Regions from separate parts of the Pseudoalteromonas sp. L1 genome, predicted to be linked through region 1. Evidence: predicted binding sites of a transcription regulator. Region 1 holds the regulator's gene; each other region holds the start of a gene.

Region 1 (2,274 bases):
CTACATGACGACCAGTTAGGTTTAGTTGCATAAGCATTTTCCTTCTATGTAAAACGTCTAAATCAAGCTTTTACGCTGATTAGACGGCGGTATTGCTAGAGACTCTCGGTATTTTGCAATTGTACGTCTAGCTACTTTAATTCCTTGCTCAGCCAATATATCTGCAATCTTACTGTCACTCAATGGCTTCGCTGAGTTTTCTGCGGCAATAAGCTTTTTGATTAAAGCGCGTATTGCCGTTGATGAACACTCGCCACCATTTTCTGTGCTGACGTGGCTTGAGAAGAAATATTTCAACTCAAAAATACCCCTTGGGGTATGCATATATTTTTGCGTTGTTACCCGTGAAATCGTCGATTCATGCATTTCGACCATTTCAGCGACATCATTTAGCACCATCGGCTTCATCGCTTCTGGGCCGTGTTCAAAGAAAGCTTGTTGTTGTTGAACAATACAGTTCGTTACTTTTAATAAAGTATCATTCCGGCTCTCTAAGCTTTTAATAAACCACTTAGCTTCTTGCAGATGAGAGCGAATAAACTGGCTGTCACTGCTTGATTTTACAGAGCGTGACATAGCCGCATACTGGCTGTTTACTCTGATCTTTGGCATACAGTCAGGGTTTAGCTCAACCACCCAACGACCTTTTACTTTTTTTACCGATACATCAGGTATGACGTATTCAGACTCTTCACGTACGATGCTATCTGCAGGCTTAGGGTTCAAGCTATGGATAAGCGTCATCACTTCTTTAAGCTCGTTTTCTTTAAGCTTAGTCTTTTTCATCAAAGTACGATAGTCGCGACTTGCTAATAATTCGATGTGCTCAGATAAAACCATTTTAGTTTCAGCCAAATAAGGTGTATCTGCATCGAATTGACGAAGTTGTATACATAGGCACTCTTGTAAGCTGCGAGCACCAATGCCGACAGGATCAAATAACTGTATTCTTTTTAAGACCGCTTCGACTTCATCAAGTTCTATTTCTTCTTCATCATCATTTTGATTAAAGCTTTCAACAATATCCTCACAACTCACAGTTAAAATACCTGAGTCATCGATAGCTTCGACTATAGCAACAGCAATTGCTTCGTCGGTCGGACTAAATGGAGTCAACTGTAGTTGCCACATCAGGTATTCATGGAGAGTTTCGGTTGACGCACCTTGGTAAATAGACTCATCTTCTGGCATTGGCCCTGACGAGGTTGAAGGGGCTGCACTCATGTACTCATCCCACGTGACATCCATTGCTAGGTCGTCACTGACGGTATCTTTATTGAGTGCATCACTGCTTTCTTGCTCGTATTCACTTGGTGCTTCTTCTGCTGTAGCTGCGACTTGTGAATCATCAGAGTCAGATTTTTGTTCGTTTTTACCGATCGCTTCTTCATTATAATCCGCTTCTTCCACTTCAAGCAGAGGATTACTATCAAGCGCTTCTTGTATTTCTTGCTGGAGATCCAATGTACTAAGCTGCAATAAGCGAATGGCTTGTTGCAGTTGTGGAGTCATTGTAAGTTGCTGGCCCATGCGCAGCTGTAATGATTGCCTCATGTATCCCTAACAATCCTTTTAAATCATTTATTGATACTACTTTGAGTCAATATCAATATGTTGTCATTATTGTAAGTCTAGCAGATGCTCTAGTCGGTGGTGTATTGGTTACAACCTGAATTGCTCGCCTAGATAGACATCGCGTACCGTTTGGTCTGCTAATACGTGCTCAGGCGTGCCTGATGCAATTAGCTCCCCATGAGAAACAATGTAGGCTTTTTCACAAACATCAAGGGTTTCTCGAACATTATGGTCAGTTATTAGTACACCGATACCACGGTTTTTCAAATGCTCTATAATTTTCTTTATATCTAACACTGAAATTGGATCAACACCAGCAAAAGGCTCATCTAGCAGAATAAATTTTGGATCTGCGGCTAATGCTCGCGCGATTTCAACACGGCGACGCTCGCCTCCTGATAGCGCCATACCTTGGCTATCTCGGATGTGCTGAATACTAAATTCATCAAGCAGGTTATTGAGTGTTTCTTCTCGTTGCTGTTTTTTAAGATCTTTGCGTGTTTCAAGAATCGCCATCAGGTTTTGGTAGACTGTCAACTTTCTAAAAATGGATGATTCTTGAGGTAAATAGCCAATACCTAATCGAGCACGATTATGCATGGGTAATAAAGTGATGTCGTTGTCATCAATGCTAATTTTACCTTTGTCGCTTGGCACTAGCCCAACAATCATATAAAAGGTGGTGGTTTTACCTGCACC
Region 2 (2,274 bases), on a different contig from region 1:
GAGTGAATCAAGCTTGCGTACATCGTGTTGTAGGCTTTCAATAAACTGCTTAATGCTGTTTATGGTCATTTTTTATGAAACTCTAGTAGGGCATTGATTAATGTATCTTGGTCAAGTGACAGCTCACCATTCGCAATAGCGGCTTTTACTTTTGCTACTTTTTCAAAGTCAACATCAGGCTTTGACGCTAAGTCTTCAAAGGTATTATCGATTGTTTTACTAAGCGAACTAATTTGCTCTGCGCTTGCTTGCTTGTTTGCCGCTGTGTGAGATTTTTTACTGATATCTTGACTGCCCGAATCAATAAAGTTGTTCACTTTTGCAGCTTGCTCAACATGACTACTGCTACCTTTGTTGTTTATGTTCATTATCAATCCCCAATTAATTTTCTACTAATTTTGTAAAGCGACCCAATTTATCGATTTCTTAAATTTATTTTTAAATTTATAAAAGTGTTGCTTTTACAACCCCTTTATCAATCACTTGGCCTTCAACAATTTTACCAGAACTGAGGTTTTTTACTTTGATCATTTGGCCTTTAATCCCTTCCTCAAGTGCAATTGCTTTTACACTTGCAGTAAAGGAGCTTGTGCTGATGAGAAGTTTTATATGCTGCTCTTTATTGACTAGGTAGTTATTTTCGAGCTGTCTGCGAGTGACTAAATCGCCTTGCTTGATGTTTCTTTTAACTGTCATTCCAATCAATTCATTTGTGCTCGTTTCCATACCGTAAACGTGTTTTGCAATGTTAATGGAGTCATAGTTTAGTAACTCATTGCTTAACACTTCGCCGCGTTGTAAGTCACGTTTAGCAACGACTAAATTGAGCCACAGATCAACTTTTGCGGTGGCTCTAAATTGCCAAATGGGATCTGCACAGCTGACGGTCAGACGAATTCTACCTGCGGGAATGGAATTGGGTTTTACCCTGTTTATTGATAACTGATCACAGCTAAGCTCTTTTGCTGCAGCTGGAATGTATAACGCAATTTTTTTTTGCTGACCTTGCTTGTTTATGCTGCCTAAGTAATGAGTTATTTCGCTATTTATATACTGTTTAATCTCTTTTTGAAAATTGCTTGCTAAGACATTAGCTGAAAATAATAAGGAAATAATTCCAAAAAAGAGGAAAAAAGCACCATTCCGTATCGGAAGTATTGCTTCCGCTTTTACGTGCCTTAGATTGAATTTGTTACAGTAACTCATTGAAAAATATGTCTTATAAAATTTGGCATAAAGGTTGTTAATAGCCTTATACCGAATTCAAAATGTGCAAACGAGCATACAAGACGTAGTCAGTTGAGGCAACAATGGCATTATTTGATAAAGCGTTAGGCGTACACCCATTTGCTATGCAGTTGAGAATAGACAGAGCTGAGGTTATCGCAAGTAACCTAGCAAATGTCGATACCCCAAATTTTAAAGCAAGAGATGTGGATTACCAGCAAATTTTGGGCGATGTCGCAGCGAGTATGGAGCATAACAATGATGTAGGCTTTGCGGGAATTACTGCCAATGAGCTGATGTATCGTGTGCCGTATCAAGCATCCAGTGACGGTAATACCGTAGAGCTCAATGTCGAGCAGGCAAAATTCTCTAACAACAGTATGGATTTTCAGACCAGTATGACCTTTCTAAACATGAAAATCAGTGGCCTGCATAAAGTAATCAAAGGAAATTAATAATGTCTTTTAATTCTATTTATGACATTAGTGGCAGTGCAATGCGTGCTCAAGTCATGCGCTTAGATACCATTGCTTCTAACCTTGCTAATGCTGACACGGCGGCGTCTACCGAAGAGGGCGCGTATAAGGCGCTTAAGCCGGTTTTTTCTGCCATGTATAAAGACTCTTTTGATCAGCAAAATGTGGCAGCTGCTGTCAATACCATGGGTGTGACAGAGTCTAATCGTACTGTTGAGCAACGTTATGAGCCTAACAACCCACTTGCCAATGATGATGGCTATGTCTTTTATTCAAACGTCAATGTACTTGAAGAAATGGCAGACATGATGTCAGCAAGTCGTAGTTATCAAACATCCGTTGATGTTATGTCGCGTGTTAACAGCATGCAGCAAAGCATTCTTAAATTAGGACAGTAGCACCATGGATATCGCAAATACCACACAAAGCAATAACAATGCTGCCAATGTAAGCTCAAGTATTTCAGGGAATGTTAACTCGGCAGAAGAAATGTCGACCATGTTTTTAGAGTTGCTGGTGGCACAGATCAGTAATCAGAATCCGTTACAACCTATGGACGGAACCGAATACG
Region 3 (2,274 bases), on a different contig from region 1:
ATTCAAATTTACTATTAAGATTTGAAATACCTTCTGCCATAGTAAAGTTTGTCATCTGAGCAATCATTTGATCATTGTCAGCGGGCTTACTCGGGTCTTGAAACGATAACTGTTGAGTTAACAACGAGAAGAAATCTTCTTGTGTTAAAGTGTCATCTTTCTCTTCTGTTTTCGTTTGATTGTCTTGCCAACGTAAGTTATCTAAATACGTGGATGACGCACTGCTGATGTCGTTACTCATAACTTATCCTCGGTTACCGCTGCCCAAGCAACAGTGTTTTACTTAACATTTGCTTTGCTGCATCAGCAACTTGCACATTTGTTTGATAAGAGCGAGAGGCAGAAATCATATTAGCCATTTCTTCTACGACGTTAACATTTGGTTTGTAGATATAACCGTTTTCATCTGCACTTGGATGATTCGGGTTATATTCAATTTGCAGAGGCTTGTCGCTCTCTACAATACCCAGTACTTTAACGCCAACAGAAGAACCCTGAGGATTGCTTTGTGATGCTGACGCTTTTGTAAGCTCAGCGGCAAACACAGGGTGGCGCGCTCGGTAAGTCTCATTTTGACTAGAGCTAATCGTATTTGCATTTGAGATATTACTCGCCGTGGTATTTAAACGCACATTTTGTGCACTCATACCCGTACCTGAAATATCAAAAACATTATATAAACTCATGATTAAGCTCCTTGACTACCGAGGGCTTTTTTAAGGCCTTTAATTTTACTACTCATAAATTGCAGGCTTGCCTGATACTCTAATGAGTTTTGTACATACAAGTTTCGTTCCACTTGTATATCAACAGAGTTACCATCACCTGTATCTGCTTGATTTGGCGTGCGAAACATTTCTGAGTTACCAACAAAACGACTACCACCCGCAAGGTGTTTCTCGTTTGTACGTACCATAGTGTTGCCGCTTTGTTGGTTGCTTTTTGCCGCTTTTAATGCAGATGCAAAATCCACATCTTTTGCCTTGTAGCCCGGCGTATCAGCATTAGCGATATTAGTCGCTAATAACTCAGCACGTTGTGAACGGATCAACATTGCATGGGGGTGAACACCGAATGCTTTATCAAAACTGATAGCCATAACCATCTCCAAAAATTTGACTCTGCATTGGACAATGCAAAAGACAAGCCAAAAATAAAGAGCCTATCAATAAGGTTATAACTAATTGAAAATAAATAAGATATAGCAACCTAATAGTTAGGTTGCTAGAAGGGAATTATTTCTTCTGGTAGATGATACCTGGATTACAACGTACCATATCAAAGCTATCACTTAAGCCCGCCATTGACTCAGATGCGCCTAAAAATAAATAGCCTTTAGGGTTAAGTGCCTGAGCAAATTGCGCAATAATTTTTGCCTTAACCTCTGGTGAAAAGTAAATCAGTACATTGCGGCAAAAAATGATATCAAACTTGCCCATCAAGGCATAAGAATCTAATAAGTTGAGATGCCTAAAACTGACCATTTTTCTTATTGGATCAACCACCTGTGCCATACCATTGCCACTATCCTTAAAGAACTTTTGCCGCCTTTCCATAGACAAGCCTCGAGCGAGTGCAAGTGAGTCGTACTCAGCATTCTTACACATATCAAGCATGGTATTTGAAATATCAGTACCAATAATCTGCGCACCCATTTTTAAAACACCTGGCTGCTTAGATTGAAACTCGGCAACCGACATGGCTATCGAGTATGGTTCCTGACCAGAAGAACTTGCCGCAGACCAGATTTTCACTGGTCTATGCAAGTCTTTAAATTCAGGAAACAATTTAGTTTTAAGTAACTCAAAGGGGTATTGGTCACGGAACCAAAGCGTTTCGTTTGTCGTCATCGCATCAACAACTGCGGCACGTAACTGCCTCTCATGAGGACTTAGCGTTTTGCTCACTAATTGTGATAACGATTCCACACTAAAGCGAGCCATCAATGGTGCGAGGCGACTTTTAACTAAATAAAGTTTGTTATCACCTAACACAATCCCACATTGTTGCTCTAAAAAAGAGCGAAATTGATCGTATTCGCTTTGTTGTAAGTGCTTATTTTCCAAAGTAATACCACCTATAAATTATTAATCACAGTGAACCCATTTTTTAACAGCTGTCGCTAATTCATCAGGGTTAAACTTTGCAATAAAATCATCCGCACCCACTTTTTCAATCATTGCTTGATTAAATACACCACTCAGTGATGTATGTAAAATTACATGTAGCGGCGATAATTTTGGATCGGCTTTTATTTCTGCTGTTAGGGTATAG

The links. The regulator sigma-54, encoded in region 1, starts transcription at its own class of promoters, with help from an activator protein. The targets are predictions, from matches to a motif close to GTTGGCACGNNNNTNGNNT.
Region 2: flgB (flagellar basal body rod protein FlgB) is a predicted target of sigma-54. The motif match lies at 1,228-1,246, and genes of this name have one in related genera.
Region 3: flgB (flagellar basal body rod protein FlgB) is a predicted target of sigma-54. The motif match lies at 1,134-1,152, and genes of this name have one in related genera.

Annotation. Positions count from the first base shown of each region.
Region 1 is NZ_JAKKCT010000005.1:284,394-286,667, reverse strand. It holds gene hpf (ribosome hibernation promoting factor) at 1-31, opposite strand, end outside; gene L3V38_RS16420 (RNA polymerase factor sigma-54) at 58-1,554, opposite strand; gene lptB (LPS export ABC transporter ATP-binding protein) at 1,663-2,274, opposite strand, start outside.
Region 2 is NZ_JAKKCT010000003.1:544,507-546,780, reverse strand. It holds gene flgN (flagellar export chaperone FlgN) at 1-69, opposite strand, end outside; gene flgM (flagellar biosynthesis anti-sigma factor FlgM) at 66-368, opposite strand; gene flgA (flagellar basal body P-ring formation chaperone FlgA) at 445-1,206, opposite strand; gene flgB (flagellar basal body rod protein FlgB) at 1,311-1,682, shown strand; gene flgC (flagellar basal body rod protein FlgC) at 1,685-2,101, shown strand; gene L3V38_RS12550 (flagellar hook capping FlgD N-terminal domain-containing protein) at 2,106-2,274, shown strand, end outside.
Region 3 is NZ_JAKKCT010000001.1:269,072-271,345, reverse strand. It holds gene L3V38_RS01195 (flagellar hook assembly protein FlgD) at 1-241, opposite strand, end outside; gene flgC (flagellar basal body rod protein FlgC) at 255-686, opposite strand; gene flgB (flagellar basal body rod protein FlgB) at 689-1,099, opposite strand; gene L3V38_RS01180 (protein-glutamate O-methyltransferase CheR) at 1,236-2,066, opposite strand; gene L3V38_RS01175 (chemotaxis protein) at 2,088-2,274, opposite strand, start outside.